DNA from 4 places in the Pseudalkalibacillus sp. A8 genome. Region 2 is predicted to be linked to each of the others. Evidence: riboswitches for the same ligand, from Rfam matches in the RefSeq annotation. Region 2 holds a riboswitch; each other region holds the start of a gene.
What was found. Region 2 has a riboswitch for S-adenosylmethionine ahead of metK (methionine adenosyltransferase). Riboswitches for the same ligand answer to the same signal wherever they lie in the genome.
Positions count from the first base shown of each region.

Region 1: linked by a shared signal. The riboswitch ahead of ACJROX_RS25550 (methionine biosynthesis PLP-dependent protein) and the one ahead of metK (methionine adenosyltransferase) in region 2 are both predicted to bind S-adenosylmethionine.
Region 3: linked by a shared signal. The riboswitch ahead of ACJROX_RS08190 (peptide-methionine (S)-S-oxide reductase) and the one ahead of metK (methionine adenosyltransferase) in region 2 are both predicted to bind S-adenosylmethionine.
Region 4: linked by a shared signal. The riboswitch ahead of ACJROX_RS17490 (YezD family protein) and the one ahead of metK (methionine adenosyltransferase) in region 2 are both predicted to bind S-adenosylmethionine.

Region 1 covers NZ_CP174509.1:5,056,991-5,063,087, reverse strand. The annotation lists gene ACJROX_RS25570 (LysE family translocator) at 1-246, shown strand, start outside; gene ACJROX_RS25565 (hypothetical protein) at 666-788, opposite strand; gene ACJROX_RS25560 (hypothetical protein) at 785-991, opposite strand; gene metC (cystathionine beta-lyase) at 1,248-2,432, opposite strand; gene ACJROX_RS25550 (methionine biosynthesis PLP-dependent protein) at 2,429-3,541, opposite strand; SAM riboswitch class I at 3,629-3,743, opposite strand; gene ACJROX_RS25545 (GntR family transcriptional regulator) at 4,238-4,903, shown strand; gene ACJROX_RS25540 (multidrug resistance efflux transporter family protein) at 4,911-5,885, shown strand.
Region 2 covers NZ_CP174509.1:4,248,217-4,254,313, reverse strand. The annotation lists gene pckA (phosphoenolpyruvate carboxykinase (ATP)) at 174-1,757, opposite strand; SAM riboswitch class I at 2,045-2,139, shown strand; gene metK (methionine adenosyltransferase) at 2,361-3,554, shown strand; gene ACJROX_RS21815 (glycosyltransferase family 4 protein) at 3,618-4,772, opposite strand; gene ACJROX_RS21810 (phosphatase PAP2 family protein) at 4,786-5,319, opposite strand; gene ACJROX_RS21805 (VOC family protein) at 5,504-5,872, shown strand; gene ACJROX_RS21800 (gamma carbonic anhydrase family protein) at 5,862-6,097, opposite strand, start outside.
Region 3 covers NZ_CP174509.1:1,574,724-1,580,820, forward strand. The annotation lists gene ACJROX_RS08170 (SDR family oxidoreductase) at 23-886, shown strand; gene ACJROX_RS08175 (hypothetical protein) at 1,212-1,337, shown strand; gene ACJROX_RS08180 (hypothetical protein) at 1,404-1,673, shown strand; gene ACJROX_RS08185 (alpha/beta fold hydrolase) at 2,012-2,881, shown strand; SAM riboswitch class I at 3,148-3,263, shown strand; gene ACJROX_RS08190 (peptide-methionine (S)-S-oxide reductase) at 3,352-3,717, shown strand; gene ACJROX_RS08195 (L-cystine transporter) at 3,939-5,321, shown strand; gene ACJROX_RS08200 (YkvA family protein) at 6,040-6,097, shown strand, end outside.
Region 4 covers NZ_CP174509.1:3,395,274-3,401,370, reverse strand. The annotation lists partial or broken gene ACJROX_RS17515 (cytochrome ubiquinol oxidase subunit I) at 1-27, opposite strand, end outside; partial or broken gene ACJROX_RS17510 (Mpo1-like protein) at 196-596, shown strand; gene ACJROX_RS17505 (helix-turn-helix domain-containing protein) at 651-893, opposite strand; gene ACJROX_RS17500 (SIMPL domain-containing protein) at 990-1,655, opposite strand; gene ACJROX_RS17495 (cold-shock protein) at 1,982-2,182, shown strand; SAM riboswitch class I at 3,291-3,394, shown strand; gene ACJROX_RS17490 (YezD family protein) at 3,504-3,650, shown strand; gene ACJROX_RS17485 (enoyl-CoA hydratase/isomerase family protein) at 3,665-3,967, shown strand; gene ACJROX_RS17480 (enoyl-CoA hydratase/isomerase family protein) at 4,072-4,257, shown strand; gene ACJROX_RS17475 (STAS domain-containing protein) at 4,679-5,512, shown strand; gene ACJROX_RS17470 (TraR/DksA family transcriptional regulator) at 5,634-6,071, shown strand.

The sequences.
Region 1 (6,097 bases), 810 kb from region 2:
GCCGTTATTTTCTTTATGTCATTTTTACCGCAATTTATCGTACCTGGCGAGCATACTTTATTACAGATGATTATCATAGGGATAACACCAGTTTTAATAACTTTTATATGGTTGTTTTTCTATGTTAATTTGATCAATTATATTCGAGTATGGTTCAATAAACCATCATTTCTTTCTGTATTTCAACGATTAACAGGATTTATGTTGATAACCCTAGGAATGAAATTAGCTTTTGAAAAGAGATAATTTCAGGTCATTTCTTCAACTAATCGTGGACATAGTAGGGGCGCTTTAAAGGAGTAATTCCAATTGTCTATAAGCATCAAAAAAGAGCTTGAAAAAGCTCTTTTTCTTGTGAATTCCTTTGGGTAACCGCCTGTGAATATTACGCTATTTAACCCCGTTAATCACAAGCTGGTCACTCTCATTTTTCATAAGTTGGATTTTTTCTGCTGGCTTTGTTGCAGCTTCAGCATCTCGTTGACCACGTCCGTCCTGGTTTTGAAATCAAACGGCTCACCGCATGGACGCCCTAGTTTGAAGCCAGGCATGAACGCTCTTGGTATGTTCAGTTTTTCTGCAATCCCCGGGCTGATCATGACGGTTGAAATTCCTGAATTCTCTAAAGCTCGAGCATACAGACCGTGTATGTTATGGCAGGCACCTCAGCCAGGGACAAGCAGGACGATATCCCCCTTGTCTTTCTTCAGTTCTTCGACGACAAGGGGAGCGGTTTCTTTTTCATGTGGTTCCGGGTTCAATGTTCCGCCATTCAACCCGATGTTCACCTCGGAAATCGACCCGATTGTTCTTTTTCAGCAGCCTCCCTAAACTGGGGCAGGGGGACAGACGATAGTTTTATCCACGTTGTATGCTTTGTGTCGTAATAGATATGAGTGACCTCAAGATCATCGACTTCTGTATCAATTGGAATCACGCGGGAACTGTAATCCCCGTCACTATAGACATCGAATGGTTCTTCCGTTTTCAAGTGACCCCAGTACTTGTAATCACGGCCACACGGCACTCTTTCAAAAATTTGCTTAGAATCGAGCCGACTTTGTCTGACTTCATTTTTGAAAGACGTAAACTAAAGCGATTGTAGGCAGCTGGCATCATTTTCGCGGGCTGTACTACGATTTTTTCTTTCAATCTATGTTCTCTATAGCCTACTTCGACATTCTGATTCCAGTTTACCAGATAAAGGCCCAGAAAGGTTCATTGATAGGGAGGTAGTACACTAGTTTTTAATAGCCTGTTGTTGCTCCAACATTGACCTGGTGTTCCAGGGCTGTCACAAAATCCTGGATGAGGTCATCTGGATTTTCAAGACCGACTGATAATCGCAACAACGAATTCGTGATTCCTCTCCGTCTCCGTTCCACTTCTGGCATCGCAGCATGTGACATTTTCGCGGGATAGGAAAGGATAGATTCAACTGCCCCAAGACTAACTGCAAATACAGGCAATTGCACCTTTGCGACGAATGATCGTAAGACACTTTCATTTTCAAGCTCAAAAGAAAGGACTGCCCCTGGACCAGTTGCCTGGCTATTTTGCAATTGATACCCATTGTGATCTGGAAGTCCAGGATAATAGACGTGCTTCACCAATGGATGTCCTTGGAGATGGCGAGCGATTTTCCCGGCAGATTCCATCGATTTTTCAAGTCTTACATGAAGTGTTTTCAATCCGCGGAGTACCAGCCATGAATCTTGAGCTCCTAGGACTGCGCCGAATGAGTTTTGCAAGAATGCCAATCTTTCTCCGATCGCCTCATCTTTAACGACGGCAAGACCGGCTACGACATCACTATGGCCTGACAAAAATTTAGTCGCGCTGTGCAATACGACATCGGCTCCAAGTTCCAATGGCTTTTGTATTGCCGGGGTCAAAAACGTATTATCGACAAATGTAAGGGCGCCTGCTTGTTTCGCCAGCTTTGCAATCGATTCGATATTTGAAACTTTCAGCAACGGATTCGAAGGCGTTTCTACATAAACCACTCTCGTATTTGGACGGATCTGCTTTTCAACTTTTGTAAGGTCGGTCATATCCACAAATGTATGGTCAATTCCGTATCTTGATAGTACCTCTGTCACCATCCGATAGGTACCGCCGTATACGTCTTCAGAGATGAGAACGTGGTCACCCTGCGACAGAAGGAGGAAAGCGGTTGAGATCGCAGACATTCCAGATGCAAAAGCGAAACCTCTCGTCCCTTCTTCCAGCGAAGCGATTGTATCTTCCAATGCCTCCCTTGTCGGATTTAATGAACGGCTGTAATCGTATTTTCCGAACTGGTCGATATCGAACTGGTGATAGGTAGAAGAGGGATGGATCGGTACACTGACCGAGCCTGTCGTCGGATCGATTTTATGCTCATTGTGAAGCAGCTTCGTTTCAAATGAAAGTTGATTTCGGTGACTCATGTTAATACCTCCGTACATGCTTTTGTTAGTGATTGCTCTAAATCTTTGATGAGGTCATCTGTATCTTCTATCCCAACAGAAAACCGGAGCAGTCTGTTACAGACACCGTTTTTTATTCGAATTTCTTCTGGTACATCTGCATGTGTTTGGGTGGCAGGATAGGTGATGAAGCTCTCTACCCCTCCTAAGCTTTCCGCAAAGGTTATCAGCGATAGGGCTTGTAAAAACGGATCGACACAGGATTCATCGATGATCCGGAAAGAGAGCATCCCGCCTCGACCGGGGTATAGCACATCGGTGACAGCTTCGTGTTTTGACAAGTAGTCAGCGATCCGCAGCGCGTTTACCTGATGTTTTTCCATGCGCAATGATAATGTTTTCATACCTCTCATCAACAACCAGGAATCGAAGGGACTCAAAACAGCACCTACGGCATTATGGTGGTCTGCCAATGAGTCACACAGTTCTTTTCCTTTCGCAACGATCAACCCTGCCAGCACGTCATTATGACCTCCCAAATATTTGGTGGCACTATGGATGACGATATCCGCCCCAAGCTCGATCGGTCGTTGCAATAGAGGTGTGTAGAATGTGTTGTCGACAATGAGCAACAATCCATGTTCCCTGGCAATCGCAGCAACGGTTGGTATATCTGTTTCTTCCATAAGCGGATTGGTCGGTGTCTCGATGAAAATCGCTTTCGTTTGGTTTGTGACGGCTTTTTCAATCGATGTTGCGTCTGACGTATCTACATACTTGCAGTCAAGCCCCCATTTACGGAAACCTTTTTCAAACAACCGGTAAGTACCTCCATATAAATCTTTACAAACGATAAATTCGTCTCCTGACTGGAATAACGAGAGTAAGGTCATGATGGCAGACATCCCAGAACTGCATGCGAATCCTTGTTCACCGCCTTCAAGGTCGGCGATGGTCTCTTCAAGAACCTTTCGTGTTGGATTTCCTGTTCGAATATAATCATAATCGGTCGATTGGCCGATTCCATCGTGTCGATAGGCAGTTGAAAAGTATACTGGTGGATTGACTGTTCCTGTCACGCTCTCACTGCGGTTTCCGATCTGCGCTAGTTTCGTTTCAAATTTGTACATCAATGATCCTCCTTAGTTGGTAAGACGCTATAAAAAAAGAAAAAAGCCTTCCTAAGAAGAAGACTTTTGTATGTAGATCTGTCATTCTTCTTATCTTTACAAGTTCAAGGAACCTGCTGGAATTAGCACCTTTTCAACGTTGAGCACGTTGATGGTTGCTGAGGTGTCATCGGGCCAATCCCTCTACCTCTCTTGATAAGAAATTCAATTATTCAATTTTGATTAAACTTACATCAAATCAGAGGGAAGTTCAAGCTTTTTCTGAAAATTTTATCAGAATATTTAAACTTATAAATCTGATCGAAAAACTAAGGAATATGTTTTATAACTTTACATGGGGGAGGAGGGTGAATGCTCAGTGGCGTGGAGAAACAGGAGCCATCATAACTGCCGAATGGTCCTGACCTGACCATTCAGAATGCGCCGTTCCACTGGTACGGTGCACGGCCGTCATTAATAATGAAAGGCGGTTCGTATATAAAGAGTCGTACTTTACTCGCTGCTTCCAAGGCTAATTCGGCACCAGATGAACTCCCGAATAAGCACCTTTGTCGGTGGAGTCAGACTAACGGATGGGCTCTACCGTACCATAGTTGATCGACCTTCCTCTCCCAGTTGTAGAATCAGTATTGACGCAAAAAAAGTTTAGTTGAAGTAATAATTGTCAATAAAACCAATATGCGATATATTGGTTTTATGGAAAAAGACATAATACAACCAATTAAACGTTTGTCATTTAGAGATGAAGTATATCAAACTCTAAAAAAGTCGATTATCACCTTGGAATTACATCCAGAAGAACGCTTAAATGACAAAGAATTAGCAGAGAAGTTTGAAATTAGTCGCACCCCTGTTAGGGAAGCCCTTAAACGACTTGAAGATGAAGGACTTGTTGAGTCACTTCCAGGGTCATCTACTCGTGTAGCACCATTAAAATTAGAGGAGGCGAAACATGCTTTTACTGTTGTAGCAGTTTTACATGCTTTAGCTGCTCGACTTGCATGTCCTATATTAAAGGAAACGGATATTGAAGAATTAGAGTTTAGTAATAAGAAATTGCGACTTTCAATTGAAAAAGGTGATGTAATTAAGGCGATTGAGGCAGATGGAACTTTTCACAAGGTTTTCTTAGACGTGTCTGGCAACCCTGAAATAGTATTCGCATTAGAACGCAGTCTACCTAAAATTCAACGTTTAGAGATTTCACAATTTACAACGTTAAAAGGGTTGAATTCGGTTGGGCAGCACAATCAAATTATATCAGCTTGTAAAAATCGGGAATACGAAACAGTTGTCCGTCTTGTAGAGGAAAACTGGCTAAGTCTTGGCGAACTGCTTACACAACAAACGGAGTCGAGGTGAGCTCTGTTTGCAACCAATTTTAATAGGTATTTATGCAGCCTTCTTTTTTGCTTTTACATTTATTCTTAATGCATCTATGGAGTTGTCGGGTGGTAGTTGGATTTGGAGTGCTTCGCTCCGATATATATTTATGCTTCCATTTCTCTTGTGTATTGTAATAATTAGAAAAAATTTACGACCACTCTTAAACGAAATGAGAAAACAACCAGGAACATGGGTTTCATGCAGTTTTGTTGGTTTTGGATTATTCTATGCTCCTTTATGTTTTGCATCTGCTTATTCACCTGGTTGGCTTATCGCTGGAACATGGCAAATTACTATTATTTCAGGTACTTTACTTGCACCGTTGTTTTTTGAAACGATATACACAAAGAATGGGCCTTTACAGATAAGACAGAAAATTCCCTTTAAAGGTCTTACAATGTCCCTTATCATCCTGTTAGGTATTGTTCTAATGCAAATTGAACATGCTAAACACCTTTCTTTAGAAAGTCTATTACTGGGAGTCGTCCCCGTTCTAATAGCATCGTTTGCATATCCTTTTGGGAATCGTAAAATGATGGATGTGTGTGAAGGGCGTCTAGATGCGTATCAACGAGTGTTAGGAATGACACTGGCAAGTCTTCCATTCTGGTTTTTACTTTCCTTGTATGGCTTTTATACCGTAGGATTACCAAGTCAGGGGCAGAGTCTTCAATCTTTATTGGTGGCAATTTGTTCTGGAGTCATTGCTACTGTCTTATTTTTCAAAGCAACTGATATGGTGAGAGGGAATATGCAAAAGTTAGCTGCTATTGAAGCAACGCAATCAATGGAAGTACTTTTTGCATTAGCTGGGGAACTAATATTTTTGTCGATACCAATTCCTTCTCCATTATCTTGGTGCGGTATTTTTATCGTCATTCTTGGTATGATTTTGCATAGTTATGTTTCAAATAGAAAAGAGGAAAGTCATTTTAAACAATCAGTAAGCTTAAACTAAACGAAAGTGTGTGATACTGGAAGAAGGCATCGCTTTTTCACTAACGGGTAGCTCTTCTTAAATAGGATTGGATTAATGATCTTCAACAATGGGAGCGTATTAATGGAATATGATAAGTACTTATGGACTGATCGATTTTTATCGTTCAGTCTATTTCTTATCAATAAGATACACCCTATTTTGAAAATTAAGCAGCATAGAACATTCATTGT
Region 2 (6,097 bases):
AAATAAGGGCTTTGGTGTTTTGTTTTTAAACAAATAAGGTCTCCTGTGTCCACCAATGTCTTGCTAACCAACAAATACGATATTACAGTGCTTGAGTATGGCCCTGTATAACAACCTCCACCCCTACAAACAAAAAAGAAGTGCCCTTCAAAGGGGCACTCCAGTATGGTTTATTATACGGTTGGTCCCGCAGCTTTGATTTCTTCGGTTGCATTTTCAAACTTAGTGAAATTCTCTTTGAACTTCATTGCAAGTTCTTTAGCTTTTTGATCATATGCTTCTGGATTATCCCATGTTTTCTTTGGTTGCAATATTTCCCCTGGTACTCCAGGACAGCTTGTCGGGATGTGAAGTCCGAAGACAGGGTCAGTCACCGTATCTGCTGAACGCAATTCGCCTTCTAAAGCTGCTTGGACCATTGCCCTTGTATGAGTCAGATCCATTCTCTTCCCTACACCGTATTCACCGCCGGACCAGCCTGTGTTGACCAAGTACACATCAACATCATGTTGAGCGATCTTTTCGCCAAGCATTTTTGCATATCTTTCAGCATGCAATGGCAGGAATGGGGAGCCAAAGCATGTCGAGAATGTCGCTTGTGGCGATGTGACGCCGCGTTCTGTCCCTGCTAGTTTACTCGTATATCCTGATAAGAAATGGTACATCGCTTGTTCTTTTGTAAGTTTACTGATTGGGGGCAATACGCCGAAAGCATCTGCTGTCAAGAAAATGATCGTGTTCGGATTCCCGGCAACACTCGGAGTGATGATATTCGGAATTGCGTCAATCGGATAAGCTGCTCGTGTATTTTCAGTCAATGACGTGTTGTTGTAATCGACCATTCGTGAATCCTCATCAGAGACAACATTTTCAAGTACTGTCCCGAAACGGATCGCATTCCAGATTTGTGGCTCTTTTTCCTGGGAGAGGTTCACACACTTTGCGTAGCAGCCTCCCTCAATATTGAAAATTCCATTGTTCGCCCAACCATGTTCATCGTCACCGATGAGACGGCGGTTAGGATCAGCGGATAAAGTCGTCTTTCCAGTTCCGCTCAGACCGAAGAATAATGCGACATCACCTTCTACGCCAACGTTTGCTGAACAGTGCATAGAAAGGATATCTTTTTCAGGAAGCATGTAGTTCATCACTGAAAAGATGGATTTTTTAATTTCACCGGCGTACTCAGTACCTCCGATCAGCACAATACGCTTTTCAAATGATATGATAATGAATGTTTCGGAATTTGTGCCATCTACTTCTGGATCAGCATTGAACCCAGGTGCTGAAATAACCTGGAACTCCGGTGTGAAGCTATTTAAATCGCTTTCATTCGGTCGGATGAAAAGTTGGCGGGCAAATAAATTATGCCATGCGTATTCATTGATGACTTGAAGAGGGAGCTGGAATGCTTTATCGGCACCAGCAAATCCTTGAAATACGAATGTTTCGTCTTTGTTGGTTAAGTATTCGATTACTTTCTTATATAGGTTATTGAATTTTTCTTCATCAATCGGTTGGTTCACGGATCCCCAATCAATTTTATCTTTTACAGATGACTCCATGACAATGAACTTATCTTTAGGAGAACGCCCTGTATATTTACCGGTTTCAACTTGCAGAGCACCTGTCGATGTAAGTACACCCTCGCTTCTGGCGATTGCTCTTTCTACTAATCTTGGAGTCGATAAATTTTTGTTTGTAGATGCTTTACTTAATAACTCATCTGTTAGAGAGGTAAATTGTGCTGTATTCATATAAACCCATCCTTTTTCACATAAAGTTTAAACCAATACTTGCTTAACTGGGAATTAGTATAACATATTTATTTTAATAATGTATACTATTTTTCCGTTTTTGTGACATGTTAAACCTTAATTAGGATATAAATAGGCCATGGAACCAATATTGGAATTTTCAGCTTTTTTAGAGTAGTTATTTAAATCGGAACCTGAAAGTGTTTTTGGTTGAAAGCCCATCATTTGGCTTTTGAATTTCGTTGACATAATATAGGTACTGCGTTATGATATTGCGAGAACGGCTACTCTTATTCCGAGTAGGTGGAGGGACAGGCCCAATGAAACCCAGCAACCGACACCTTAACTTAAGGTGAAAAGGTGCTAACCTGAAAAATAAGAGGGTGAAAGGTATACAACGATCCACCTTTCCTCTGAACAGGAAAGGTTTTTTTTCGTTCAATAGGAGAATCCATCCTTTTTTTTAAAAAAAGCTTGAGAATAAATAAGATGTTTCATGCATCAGTTTCAGATGTTATAAACTATTGTTGCACTTTCTCATAAGGAAATGAGTACCGTATCAATTAAAAGCGATACTTTGAAGATCGTCGAGGAGGTTCCGTTATGGCAAAAAGCAGACGTCTTTTTACATCAGAATCGGTCACAGAAGGTCATCCGGACAAGATTTGTGATCAGATTTCCGATGCGATTTTAGACGAAATTTTAGCAAGTGATCCAAATGCACGCGTAGCGTGTGAAACTTCTGTAAACACTGGGCTCGTCCTTGTTGCAGGGGAAATTACGACTTCTACTTACGTAGACATACCGAAAATCGTGCGTGAAACGGTGAAGGGCATCGGTTATACACGTGCGAAGTACGGTTTCGACTATGAAACTTGTGCAGTTCTCACTTCTATTGATGAACAATCTGCTGATATTGCTCAAGGTGTCAACCAGGCCCTTGAAGCAAGAGAAGGATTGATGACAGAAGAAGAAATCGAGGCGATTGGTGCTGGTGACCAAGGTTTGATGTTCGGGTTTGCATGTAATGAAACCAAAGAGTTGATGCCGCTGCCGATTTCATTATCCCACAAGCTCAGTCGTCGGTTGGCTGAAGTTCGTAAAAATGAGGTTGTTCCATATCTACGACCAGATGGAAAAACTCAAGTGACAATTGAGTATGATGAAAATGATAAGCCAGTACACGTGGATACGATCGTCATCTCCACTCAGCATCACCCTGAGGTTACTCTTGATCAAATCAAGCGTGACCTGAAAGAGCATGTCATCAACCCTGTTGTGCCTGTCGAGTTGATTGACGAGAATACGAAATATTTCATCAACCCGACTGGACGTTTTGTCATTGGTGGTCCTCAAGGGGATGCTGGATTGACAGGACGCAAAATCATTGTTGATACGTATGGTGGTTATGCACGTCATGGCGGTGGCGCGTTCTCAGGTAAGGATCCGACAAAAGTTGACCGTTCTGCAGCCTATGCAGCGCGTTATGTGGCGAAAAATATCGTAGCAGCTGGACTAGCGGAAAAGTGTGAGGTTCAACTCGCCTATGCAATCGGGGTCGCCCAACCTGTATCCATTTCTATTGATACATTTGGTACTGGTACAGTATCTGAAGAGAAGCTAGTTGATCTAGTTCGAGACAACTTCGATCTTCGCCCGGCAGGAATCATCAAGATGCTGGATCTTCGCCGTCCGATCTATAAGCAGACAGCAGCTTATGGGCACTTCGGTCGTACGGATATCGAATTGCCATGGGAACAAACGGATAAAGCAGAAATACTTAAAAACAACGCATAGAAAGTTAAACCCTAAGAGGCACTTTGCCGCTCAGGGTTTTTTTGAGTTCAGGAAAGTTTGAGTTTATGAGGCAGGATGAATCTTTTGCTTACTTTCTATGAGTTCGGTATATTCACTTGTAAGCTTACTGGATATTACTTCCCAAGATTGGCTTTTTGCATAAGCTCTTGCATTTGTTGAAATTTGCGCCGAAAGATTAGGGTGTGTCAGGAAGAAAATGATTCTATCTATGAATGCTTGGGGTTCATATGGTTTGACAAGATATCCGTTATGGCCATCAATGACAATATTACGAATGCCCCCACTATCCGTACCGATTACCGGTGTTGCACATGCCATCGATTCCAATACGACATTTCCAAATGTTTCAGTTGGAGAAGGAAATATAAATAAATCTGAAATGCTATATGCCATTGATAGCTCTTTACTTCGCAAGTACCCTGTAAACAGGACATTGTGGAAAGTTTTCAGTGCGCTTTTTAAATCAACTTCACTAGGTCCTTCTCCTACAATCAACCAACATACTTTATCTTGCCACTTTTGAGGGAATTTCCTAATGATTTCAATCAAGGTTTGGATATCTTTTTCAGGTGCGAGTCTGCCGATATAGCTTAATACGATTTTGTCATGCGGGATTTTGTATTTCACTCGGAAACTACTTGTATTATGGTAAGGATGATAAATGGAGGTATCTACTCCTCGCCCCCAAATTCCTAAGCGTTCAAAACCCTTAGAGCTTAGATGATGAAGTGTTTCTTGTGAGGGTACATACGTCTTTTCAAAGTAACGATGAAACCAAGATAAGTATTTCCACCACCAATCAGTAGCCCATTGCAGATGATAATAGGACAAATAATGATCAAAGTTCGTGTGGTATGAAGCAACCATTGTAATATCATGTTTACGACCAAAATTTAATCCGTATAAACCAGTGGAAAACGGAGTTGCTACATGAATCAAATCTGGCTGAAAAGCCAAAAGTTCTTGAGTGATCTTGCGGTTGTAAGGTATGGCTACACGATATTCCTTATAAAGCAAAAAGCGCATGCTGGGCAGCAGGTGAGTATTAAGCGAAAAGAGGTTGTCAGGATCCATCATTGGGGCGATGACTTTACACTGCACTCCGGTTTTTTCCCAATAATTGACCAATTGTTGGAGTGTGTTTGCTACACCATTGATTTGGGGATGATAAGTATCCGAAAAGAGGGCGATATTCACCAATACATTCCTCCTAAAATGGAATAGAAAAGGAATACAGAAGCCAACCTGTTCCCACTCCTATTAATATGCCACCGATTACATCTGAAGGATAATGCATTCCAAGATAAATTCTTGAGATGGCAACCGAAAGGGAGATTGGTAATAAAATAAGTGCAAGAATCGGATTCCAACATAGGATTGGTGTGAGGACCGAAAAGGTTGCGGTGGTATGCCCAGATGGAAACGAATGATCCTTCAACAATCTTGAAATGGTGATGGTATCAGACAAAACCATGTAAGGGCGTTTCCGAGGGTATATTTTTTTGCTGATTTGAACAGGAATATGGCTGATTGCAAGAGCTAGCAGGCTTTGTAAAGCGATAAGACGTAATTCTCCAGAACCTAACGCGAATAGCAATATACAAATGCCAATTGATCCCGTCGCCCCTCCTAAATGCGTCACGGTCATGAAATACCTGCTTAAGGCTGATTGTTGACATTTGCTGTTCACCCATTGGAAGACAGTACACTCCCTCTCATGAAGCCAGTCAATAACTTTAGCCAACTTTTCTCTCCCCTTTTAGTAGGATTTAGTTCATCATACCGTTCCAATATTAGGCAAATATCAATAGAGTGTTAATTTTTTGTAGAGATATGCCTCAAGTCAGACATTATACTTTCATTTCAGAGGATGATAAAATTGTGAAAGTGGGTATAAATAGAATAGTTGAAAGGACGGAGGGATATAGATGTATAATGGAATTCATCATGTTTCACTTGAGGTGAAGAAGCTGAAGAGAGCAAGGGCTTTTTATGAAAAAGTGGTCGGTTTTCAAGTTAGTCCGGATCGGCCGGACTTCGATTTTGATGGCATATGGTACCAAATCGGACATACACAGCTTCATCTGATTGTGAATGAAGGAATGGATGAAGAAAAAAAAGCACCATTAAATAGCCGTGCCCGTCATTTTGCAGTCAGGGTGGATTCGATTGATGATATTCTCGACCGTCTTGAAAAAGCGGGTTATTGTTATTTGAATAAGCCAACCAGTAAAACTGGCTGGCATCAAGTGTTTGTACAGGATCCAGACGGCAACACCATAGAATTCAACGTTTAGGTTTTTCTTGCATCTGTTTATAATATTGCCCCCGCTCTACATATTCAGTGCGGATCCTTTCCATATCATTCAAATCTGCTTCATTCAATTCCCTTACTACTTTTGCTGGTCGCCCGAAAGCGAGTGAGTTGGGCGGAATTTTTTTACCAGGAGGGACAAGGCTGCCGGCACCGATAAAGGCACCCTCACCTATTTCTGCCCCATCAAGTACGAGAGACCCCATTC
Region 3 (6,097 bases), 2.7 Mb from region 2:
ATATAATTGGAGGAATAGACAAATGAAAATGTTAGTCACAGGTGCAACAGGAAAATTGGGAACAAAAGTTGTGGAGACTTTATTAAAAACTGTACCAGCGGACCAACTGGCTGTTAGTGTTCGCAATCCAGAGAAGGCGGAAGGATTACGAGCTCGTGGAGTAGACGTTCGCCAAGGAGATTTTGATCGTCCAGAAACATTGGACACGGCTTTTGCTGGTATTGATCGCTTATTAATCATTTCTGCGGATGGAGACAATGAAACAAGAATTCGTCAACACAACAATGCAGTAGCTGCCGCAGAGCGTGCTGGAGTAAAATTTATTGCTTATACTAGCATAGCAAACGCAAAGGAAAGTAAAAATTTTCTTGCTCTAACACATCAGACAACAGAAGAAAACATCTTGAAAACAGGCATTCCTTACTCCTTCTTACGCAATAACTGGTACTTGGAGAATGAAATTTCAAGCATTCAAGGTGTCCTAGCAGGAGCTCCTTGGGTGACATCAGCAGGAAATGGCAAGGTAGGCTGGGCACTACAACAAGATTATGCAGAAGCTGCGGCAGCGGTACTCTCTGGTAACGGGCACGAAAACACTATCTACGAGCTTTCTGGCAAGTTATTAACTCAGGGAGAACTTGTATCTGCACTTGGCACTGTATTGAGTAAAGAAGTACCTGTAAAACAGGTTGATGATACTACTTATGCTGACATTATGAAAGGTGCTGGCATACCAGATTTCCTTATTCCTTTTCTTGTTGACATCCAGAAAGGCATTAGAGAAGGTACACTTGAAATCGATAGCAATGATTTCGAAAAACTTCTTGGGCGTCCAGCTACACCAATTAGTGAGGGATTAACTCAAATCGTTAAAGGTATCTCTTAAACAGCATATTTGAACTTAGTTTAAAACCGACCTTCTTCCATTAGAAAGGTCGGTTTTTAATATAAGAATGATGCAATGCCAATTCAGAATAAACAAACAATTATTTGTATTCAATATTTTAACCACTCTTTTCAAGTCAATAATAAAAGAATGTTATTCCATAAGGGCGCTTTTCTGAATAAGGAAAGCGTCTTTCTTCATGAAAAAAGCCAGATTATGAGCTTTTTGAACAGGACAGATTCGTTTAGGGGGATTTATTAATAAAAGGATTTTAAGGATGGGAGTCGAATTTTGGTTTTATAAAGAAATTTAGGGGGGGAGAAATATGCAAAAAGTAGTTGAGGGAATCAATCATTGGATAAAAAGATTACCAGAAGAGTACAACTCTATGTCTGAAAAAGATATTTCTAATCGACCATTACCAAATAAATGGTCTAAAAAAGAGATTTAAGGACATCTATGTGACTCTGCCATAAATAATATTGAAAGATTTATAAAAATTCAATATGAAGAACCAGTGTATGTTATTCAATCGTATAATCAAGACCAATGGGTAATGGTTCAGAATTATCAAAATAGACCACTTCATGAAATAGTAAACCTTTTTCAGACATTAAATAAGCAAATTGTTAATATTGTTAAGAATATTCCTAACGAAAAGTTATCCAACCTATGTGATATAGGAAATAATCAACGTAAAACACTAGAGTGGCTTATACAAGATTATCTTGAGCATATGGAACACCATATTCACAATCAAATCTTGATTGAAAATAACGACTTATAAATTTAATTCTTATTCAAGTAACGGACGCTTTTCTGTAATATGAACTGCACCCTTTTTTATGAATAGGGCCATTTTGTTGAATAAAGGTAGGTATTTCAGAAAGGGAGTTAGAAGTCAATATTATTTGACGTGTTACTGAATAACAGGAATTGCTCAATTTACTAAATATTCATCTTATATCCCCGTACCATACCGTGTTCTCAAAAATAGTAATCGAAAAGAAATATTGAGAAAGTGTATGTGAATAATCTAATGAAAAGGGTTTATCTAGATAGAAAAGATTAAAACAATACCAAAGGGAGTAATCCGACAAACATACAAAGGAGGAAAAATTATATATGCCATATAATAACGAAAGGATAGTCCGAGCTAACGGGGTTGACCTCTGCGTTGAGACTTTCGGTAATCCCAAGGACCCTGCAATCATCCTTATCAGCGGCGCGCCGTTGGCCTGCTCAATGCACTGGTGGGAGGACGTGTTCTGCGAGCGCCTCGCAGCAGGCTCCCGATTCGTTATTCGCTATGACACCCGCGACTTCGGCCGATCTGTCACCTACGAGCCGGGGGACACGCAGTATAGCCTCCGCGATCTGGCTGCGGACGTCGTCGGCCTGTTCGACATCTTCCGACTGGCCGACGCCCATCTCGTAGGTTTCGGAGTAGGCGGATGGATTGGCCAACTGGTGGCACTTGATTATCCTGATCGGGTTACATCATTAACTCTAATTTCAACAAGACCCAACGCTCATGGTCCTACTGATCTCGACCTTCCAGAACATTCGGAGGAGTTCATGGCACACATTAGAGAAGCGCCGGAGCCAGACTGGTCAAATCGGGCAGAAGTGATCGATTACATTGTCGATTTTCAATATGCACTTTCCAATTCACATTTTTTTGACAAAACGACTAAATATGACCTTGCAGGGCGCATCTTCGATCGCAGCACAAACATTGCGTCGAGTATGAAAAACCCACCTCTTATTGACAAGGGCGATCGTTGGAGGGAACGACTCGGAGAGGTGGGTGCTCCAACTCTTGTGATTCATGGTACCGAGGATCCCTTCTTTCCCTATGGAAATGCACTTGCCTTAGAGAAGGAGATCCCTGATACCCAGTTGCTCACCTTAGAAGACACCGGTCACGAGCTTCCTCGGGCGGTCTGGGACGTTGTCATACCAGCGATTTTGCAGCACGCGTCAGACGATTAACACTCGCAAAAAAAAAGCAGGAGAGCATTGGCTTAGATAATGAAGGGGTGTCGGTTTGCAGTCAACCTAATTGTTTATTAAAGAAAAGGGCGCAATTCTTTAAGTGTGTCTTTTTGAATTGGGCAAGATTGTGGTGTAAGAATCGTTGAAGGAGATTGATATGTAAATTCAATTTATTTATTTTCATGATATTACTTGAATTTTAGATAACTGAATGATAATATCAGTAACAATAAAATATTTAAATAAAAATAAATAGCGATAACTTCTTATCCAGAGTGGTGGAGGGATAGGCCCTATGAAACCCGGCAACCATCAAGTCAAAATATTGTCTTGAACGGTGCTAATTCCTACAAAGGTGTCAACCTTTGAAAGATGAGAGGAAAGTATGTAATAATACGAACCTCTCTTTAAACAAAGAGAGGTTTTTTAAATGGAAAGAGGCTTATCGCTCAAAGGAGCGAGATTAAATGGAAAGAGCAGTGTTTGGTGCAAGCGGGTTTTTTAGTCAAAAAGCTTTTATTACAGGTTTTCGTGGTATTGAAAATGTTCGAATAGGACATCTAAGAGGGAAAAATCTAGATATAGTAGAAATATGGATTAATCCCTGGAAGGTATCTTATAATGAATTATTAGAATTGTTTTTTGACTTACATGACCCAACATCTAAAGAAGGAAATCAATCATTGATTTTCTTCTCTGATAAAAACCAATTAACATTAGCTAAACAAAAGAAAAGTGAGCTGAAACATATTTTTAAAGATAAAATTATTACAAGAATTACTCCAGCATGTGAACATATTAATGACCTAAAAGAGATAAAATTTATGTCTTAATAAAAATTTCACATTGTAACCACAGAACATCGCAATAAGTAAAATACTTCCTATTCAGCGGCCTCCGGTTTTTCTTAGGGATATTACTCGGAGCATAATATGTATTTAAAATAATCGAAAAAGTAAGAATAGTAAAAAATATTCTAATTCCTACTTAAATTATAGGAATACACGTATTAAAATTTCGTAAAATAGATTAATAAACGAAAAGGGGGAAAAAGATGAACACATTTCTTATCTTCGTAAACGTCGCGGTATTATTATTGCTTATGTTTGGTTTGTTCTTAATGCAAAAGAAGCATGTATCTTTTTCAAAACGCGTATTCACAGGCTTAGGTTTAGGTATTATTTTCGGTTATATAATTCATGCAATCTATGGAACTGGGCATGAAGTTACAGTCGGAACAATTGATTGGTTTAGCATTGTTGGCAGTGGTTATGTAAAACTATTACAAATGGTTGTAATGCCGCTGGTATTCATTTCAATTGTCGGAGCGTTTACGAAATTAAGATTGACTAAAAATATCGGGAAAATTAGTTTCCTTGTCATTGGAATACTGCTTGGAACGACTGCTATTTCGGCAGCAATTGGAATTGGTTCCGCGTTAGGATTTGGACTTGATGGCATAGAGTTAACTGCTGGTGATGCAGAGAACGCTCGAAATGAGCAATTACAGGAACGTGCTGTGACTGTAGAAAATATGACGATTCCTCAACAAATCCTTGAGTTAATTCCAAGCAATCCATTTCTAGATTTAACAGGTGCTCGTGCAACCTCTACAATTGCAGTTGTATTTTTTGCTGTATTTGTCGGGATTGGCTACCTTGGAGTAAAACGAAAAGATCCTGAGCCTGCTGAATTTTTTGCGAAAATTATCGATAGTTTATACGCTGTTATCATGAGAGTTGTAACGTTAATTCTCCGTCTAACACCATATGGTATCCTGGCAATTATTACAAAAGTTGCTGCTACAAGTGATTATGACGCATTCATGAAATTAGGCAAGTTTGTTGTGGCTTCTTATGTGGCATTAATTTTGGTGTTTATTGTGCATTTACTGTTGTTGTCATTTGCAAAACTAAACCCTGTAAATTATGTAAAAAAAGGGCTGCCAACTTTAACATTTGCCTTTACATCACGTACAAGTGCTGGAACACTGCCGATGACAATTAAGACACAAACAAAGGATTTTGGTGTTTCGGAAGGGATTGCAAACTTTGCTGGTTCCTTTGGACTTTCAATTGGTCAAAATGGATGTGCTGGTGTTTATCCGGCAATGTTAGCCGTTATGGTAGCTCCAGCCGCCGGTGTTGACCCTACAAGTCCATCATTTATTATTTCTCTAATTTTGGTAGTGGCAATCAGTTCATTTGGTGTCGCAGGTGTCGGGGGAGGAGCAACCTTTGCAGCTCTCATCGTACTATCCGTCATGAATCTTCCAATTGCGATTGTTGGGCTGTTAATCTCAGTTGAACCTCTTATCGACATGGGCCGTACTGCTGTAAACGTCAGTGGAGCAATGACATCTGGTATCCTAACAAGCAGAGCCACAGGAGAATTCGAAAACGAAGTCTACCAGCAGCAAAATGTTGTAGAAGCGTAAATTAAATTGGTGACAGGCACCATTCATGTACAAATAATACATTTTTTATGTGCTAGACCGACAGTGCTCAAATGTTAGTACCTGACCCCATACATTTTATTCTGAATATCATATTTGGCTATCCAATTTTTAGCTGAAATAAATCATAGGAAATTACTTTATAATTAATTCTAATTTTTTTGAAAGGCTCGCTTAAGTTGACAAACCAGTTCAACCATAAATGCTCCGAGTGTATTAACTGTGGTAGAGCCATGCTTAGAGAAAAAAGAGTCCCAAGTGAAAAGCATTTGGGATTCTTTTTAGTTGCATTAGTGATTTTGTGTATATCCAACTAATAAGGTGATCCAGGAGCCCAAGGCAATTAAAAATTAATATCGTTTGCTTTACATTTACATGGTATAGGGATTCGTGATTTCTAATTGTCCCTATTGTGGATTTAAAACAAAGTGAAACCCTTTAAATAGGAGTTTTTCTTATTAAGCAATCGGGCGCTTTCCATGAACAAGGATAAGTGCTCATTTTTCATTTTAGGTCCATATTCTTTAAATAAGGAAAGAGAAGGTAATTCACCTTGAAAGGTAAAAGTTATGTAATAAAAAGAGAAGCTTATTGGAACAAGGAAAATTATCTAAAACAAATAAAGTAACAAGGCTAAGAAGGATGTTCTATAAATCTGTTAAAATATAAATGAAATCTTAACTGATATATGGGAGGTAAAATGAAAAAAATAAAGGATTGGGCAAAGAACTTAAAACGACAAATTTTTATTCTATACT
Region 4 (6,097 bases), 850 kb from region 2:
GGTTCTAGCAATCAATAGATCATCCATAGAATGGTTCCTTTCATTTCCACAGACTGTCAATCACTTTTATTCTGAACAACAATCATTTATTGAAAAAGCAGAAGAGGTTCTGTATATCTGAACGATATAGCAAAGAAGTGATCATCAACTAAATACTCATTTACAAATAGAGGGTTTTCGTGATGAAAAAAAGAAATGATATTTGGGGGATTTCAAGAAACTGATCAATTGTTAAAAATTTTTGGAAGGGACCGGATTATGAATAAAGAATTTAAGAGTTTTCAGGAATTCTGGCCGTTCTACCTACAGCAGCATTCAAAACCCGCTACAAGAGCATGGCATTTTGCCGGGACGAGTTTTGTTTTTGTATGTATCTGTGTTTCGTTCCTATTCAAAATTTCTGGTATATGTTAGCTGCACCTATCATCGCTTATTCATTTGCTTGGATCAGTCATTTTTTTATTGAAGGAAACAAACCTGCCACATTTGGGCACCCATTTTGGTCTTTACGGGCTGATTTTAAAATGTTCGGATATACATTGACAGGCAGTCTGGAAAAAGAATTGGAAAAGCAGCAAATCAAAAGGTCCGCATAGAAAAAAAGGGACCGTTGAAAAATTCTCTACGGTCCCTTATCACATATGTAACACTTAATATTCCATAATATCACTTTTGACAAGCTGCTGAATTTCCTCAACTAACTGTGAAGCTGGGATATCCAAATGTTCTGCTAAAACGAATATCGTTTTCAGTGTCGGCATACGCCGGCCTCTTTCGAGTAGACTTATGAAAGAACGATCGTAGCCAGTCAATTCAGCAAGTTTGAACTGTGAAATCTTCTCAACAGTCCGGTGCTTGCGGATTACCAGCCCAACAGCTTGTTCAAGTTTCATACCAAAAATCCCCCATTACAATCCATAAAATGACAGCGGACTATAGTCAACGTATCTCTATTTTAGTATAGGAGTGTCGATTGAACAATAAAATTATTAGGAATAGCAGAACCAAATTTTCATTTGTGCATTTATTGCCACTTTTTGTTGTTGGATCGGGGTAGGTCCAGCAGCTTGCAGCATTTGGGTTTTATATAAAGGCGCTATTTCTCTCTCTTTTAGTTCGACGACCTTGACCGGTACTGGGTTTAACCGGACTCCCATTTGTTGAGCGAGTGTTACTGCTTTTCGTATACCATCCTGGTAGGCGATTGTTAAAGCCTTTAAATAAAAAGCCTTAGGATTTGAAACATCGAATGAGATGTCCCTAGCGAAATTTGCCCCGTTCCGGATCGCCGCATCATAAACGTTACCAGCTGATTGAACATCATTGATTATTACTCTGAACAAATGTTCCACTCTAAAACCCTTGAAGATCGATTGCCCATTTTCATAAGCGTAGATCGGTTGGATCGTGTAAACCAATGTTTCAATTTGATTGGATGGTATTCCTAAATTCAATAATGCATTCAGAACTTGGGTGGACCTTCTGGCATTTTCAGCAGAGGCTGTTTTAACATCAGGACCTTCCGTGATAACTCCTATTGTAAGCGATATCTCATCAGCATCAATTGTCAATTCACCATCACCATAAAGCTCCATTACTGGTTTTGAAGTTTTTATATTTTCATCCCACTTCGGAAATGGATAGCTGCTATTCATGTGATCACCTCTACAATTTTCCTTTTGTAAACTATATTCATTACCTTTTTAAACATGTTCCTCTGATGATGATTATACGTAAGATAAAAATCCTTAACAGTAAAATGAGCATTTTATTGACATTCTCCTAAAAATGAATTATTATATGATTAACGCCGATAAAGTTGGTTATATAAATGGTGGATAGATTGAAGTCGTAGCTGCAATTGTGTGGACGAATTTAATTGTCTCACAGTCATGCGGGTGCGGTTTTTTTATACAGTCAGAATGATAAATATAACGGTAAACTTTTGGTGAATTTGTAAGATTTTCAGGAGGTACAGTATATGAATACTGGTACAGTAAAATGGTTTAACGCAGAAAAAGGTTTTGGTTTCATCGAAATTTCAGAAGGTAACGACGTATTCGTTCACTTTTCTGCAATTGAAGGTGACGGATTCAAAACTTTAGAAGAAGGTCAAAACGTTTCATTCGAAATCGTTGATGGTAACCGCGGACCACAAGCTTCTAACGTACAAAAAGTCTAAGTATTAAAACTTGAGTCTTATTGGGTGGCATACGTTAGTACGCCACCCTTTTTGCATTTTCTGGGTCCTCAAAAAAAAGACCTTCCAAGAAAAATTGGTTTAAGCTTCCTTTGTGAGAAGAATCATAAAGGGTATTATGTGCTCTACAAAGCGTGCACTAAAAAATGTTTAATCCACATTTTCAACCCCTCTTTTGATCTCCATTTAATCTATTTTTTCAGACAAGGAAACAATTTGAGTAGAAGGGAGTTAAAAGCACGTACGGTAACTGAATCACACTGGCGCGGCCGAGGAGTCGTAAGGACGGAAGAGAGGCAGGGCTTTCGTTGTTTGAGTTATTTTTCGCAATCAGTTGGGTTGTACAGTGGAACTCACAAAATATATTGCATATCACTATCCACCACTTTAGAGAGCACGGAACCTCGGCTGGTATGAAGTTATTGAATCTCACGGAATGACTTACCAGCTAATACATATGAACAAATATAGACGTAAGAACGAGACGACAGTAAAGGCGTCTTTTTTTTATACGTTAAGAAGGAATAACTTTTCAGCGATGTAGCTAATCGACGTAGCAGAAAAGTTTACGAACGAAGTATAAGTGCAGCTAAGGCTCAGCCTTCGCCAAGCCCGAGTATTCTTTTTGTCTTATAATCAAGGCTGATTAGCTATAAGTAAGATTTTGAGAAATGAGTCGAAATCTAAATCCATTAAGGGCAGAACAAAGGATTGGTTGCATCCTGGAGCTTCCTTGTCATATCGAATAAAAAGGCCATTGCCACAGGATAGCTTCAGGCTTTCCTTTAAGCTCACTTTTGCTTTTAGGATTTAAAGGCAACTTGGAACCGCTCGGAACTACTTTCAGAGGCAATTCAATCGCTTGTTATGCTTCAGTCGAAGTATTGAAAGGGAGGGTGATTTTTAATCATGGAAGGAAGGAGTTTGAGGAAGTGATGTTCCGCTGTAACGGACTTGGGCTAAATGAATACAAGAGGAAAAAAATCCAGCGTTAAAAAAAGTTCTTAACCTGGGCATTTAAGACTAGTTTTGATTTTATTGTTGACAATTCCTATCGAACTACTGTAAAATTCAAAAAAATAAGTTGAATCACTTATCAAGAGTGGCGGAGGGACTGGCCCAACGACGCCCGGCAACCTGCTATTGCAAGGTGCTAATTCCAGCAAAATGGAATTCCATTTTGAGAGATAAGGTGCATACCATTTGGTGTACGTGAAACCAGGTCTCTCATTTTTGAGGGACCTTTTTATTTTTCTGAGGAATTCCAAACCTGGTAATTCGTTTGAAGAAAGGAGAGTAGAGAATGTCGAAGGAGAGAGATGAATTAAAAAACATTGTGCCCCGGATAAATGAAATGTTGAAGACTATGAAATTTGGATCCGTCACCTTGGTTGTGCAGGACGGTAAAGTCATTCAGATTGAAAAGAATGAAAAAGTGAGAATAAAATAAAGAGTCTTGTGACAATGACAGTTTCAACAGCAAAACAAACAGATAAGGAATATATTTTAGTTGAAAAGAAAGAAAATGTAGCAACGATAACTTTAAACCGACCGAATCAGTTGAATTCAATAAGTGATTCACTTGCCCATGAACTGGAAAAAACGTTATGTGAGGTTGAAGGGGATAAGTATGTGAAAGCTGTCATCCTCACAGGCGCCGGTAAGCATTTCTCATCTGGTGTAGATCTAAGGAAAGCGTCCGACTACCCGACACGATTGGAGAGGAGCCATCAGAGGTTTGGCGAGCACACCTCGAATTTTTACTGAGAGTATCATTGAAATTATGGTCACTTAAAAAGCCGGTGATAGTCGCTGTTGATGGGAATGTGCTCGGAGGAGCTGCAGACTGGGTATTAAGTTCTGATTAAGCGATTGCATCCGAAAGTGCTAAGTTCGGTGAGCCTGAAATACGCTTCGTTGCAGCACCGCCTACACTCATGATGCCGTGGGTCATTGGGATCCGGAAGGCGAAGGAGTTACTTTTGACTGGGGATGTAATTGATGCTTATGAAGCACGTGAAATTGGAATTTTCAATAAGGTGGTGAAAAAGGAGTAGCTACAAGACGAAGCTTTCAGTTTAGCAAAACGTATATAAAAACTACCTGCATCTGCTGTAAAGCTTACAAAGCAATATCAACAAAACGTTCGAACTGCAAGTGATTCGGGAGGCTCTTGACTACAATGTAGATACTGCGATTTCGATGTTTTTCTTAAACACGGAAAAAGATTTAGAGGGTGTAGGGGTTTTGATAAGAGAAAAAGGTTTTCTTAATAAAGGTAAGCAGACAAGTGAACAATGAATAAGAACTTCAGAATGGCTTTCAACGCGTTAATAAAGTCTCTCTTTTCGAGAGGCTTTTTTATTTCCCTTGAGAATAAAAAAGCTAATGAATAGACAAGAAAAATTGTCCGCATGGTTTGATTAATTTAAAATAGAGGAAAAAGAGTAAAAACGTCTTTATGGAGGTCATTAAAAGGTGCAGAGAAATAAAGAGTTGCATAAGTTCCTTCTTGATAAAGCAGAACAGCTTACAGAAGATTGGTATAATACTTTAGAGAAAAGTGATCCTACAGGGGTATATTCTTCTACCGATCCTGAAGTCATTAGGAATTTGAAACAGCAAAATTATGAATTTCACCTGAATCTGATTGAAATATTTGATAAGGAAGAAGATGAATTTTTCAAGTATTTTGAAGAATGGGTGATTAGAACAGCGAGAGATAAGGATCATATCGAAACTCCCACCCACTATATCATGAGAGAATTCATTCGTGTCCGTAAACAATACATCAATTTGATCAATGATTTCGTGAAAATCCATCCAGATAAGTGTTCCAATGAACAAATCGGGTTATGGAAAGAAATGATCATCAAGGAATCCGATATTGCTATGGTTCGTTTTACCGAAGAAAGGAACAACTATCTTAATGATCAGTTAACTGCTCAAAAGGCGATGATCAATGAGTTAAGTTCTCCAGTGATCGACTTATCCCATAAAATAGGTTTACTACCAATCGTAGGAGATATAGATACTCATAGGGCTAAAACGATTCTTGATAGTACATTGCAGCAATGTTCCGATCGCCATATTGAACATCTTTATATCGATTTATCGGGTGTATTCATGGTCGATACGATGGTCGCCCATGAAATTTTCCAATTGCTGTATTCACTAAGATTGTTAGGGATTGAAACAACTTTATCGGGTATTCGCCCTGAAATTGCGCAAACTGCAGTTCAATTGGGAATCGACTTTGATAATGTGAATATAACGTCAAAACTTTCAATTGCTTTGACCACTAACGAATGATAAAAAATATGTTAGAAAGAGGCGCTTAAAAAAGCGTCTTTTTCATTTTATCCAGGAAGAACTTCTAAGGGTGTTTACCTTTAAGGATGATTGGGAAAAGTCCAAAAAAGGAGGAGGAACCATGTTACTAACTCAAAAACAGATCGAGAATTTCAAAACTCAATTACTATCGATGAGGGAAGAAGTTCTCCAGCGAAACAAAAATAGAGAGGAAAACCTTGATATTGACCAAGTAAGGGGCAATGAGAACCATATGGGGAATGCTGGTACAGCTGAATACGAGCACGCAAGGGAAATGACGCTTTCGCAAAATGATGAACAGTTAATAGATGAAATCAATGAAGCATTACAACGAATTGAAGAAGGTACATTCGGCATTTGTGTTGATACTGGGAAGGAAATTTCAATTGAACGATTAGAGGCCGTCCCTTATGCTAAAAGGACGATCGAAGCACAGAAGGAATATGATCAACAAAAGAACCCAGTTGATGAAAGCCTTAATAACAAACGAGAAGACAACTCACAAATGATTGACCTGATAGAAAAAGAGCATGAATGACAAGGCACTTACTAACACTTTTCTTT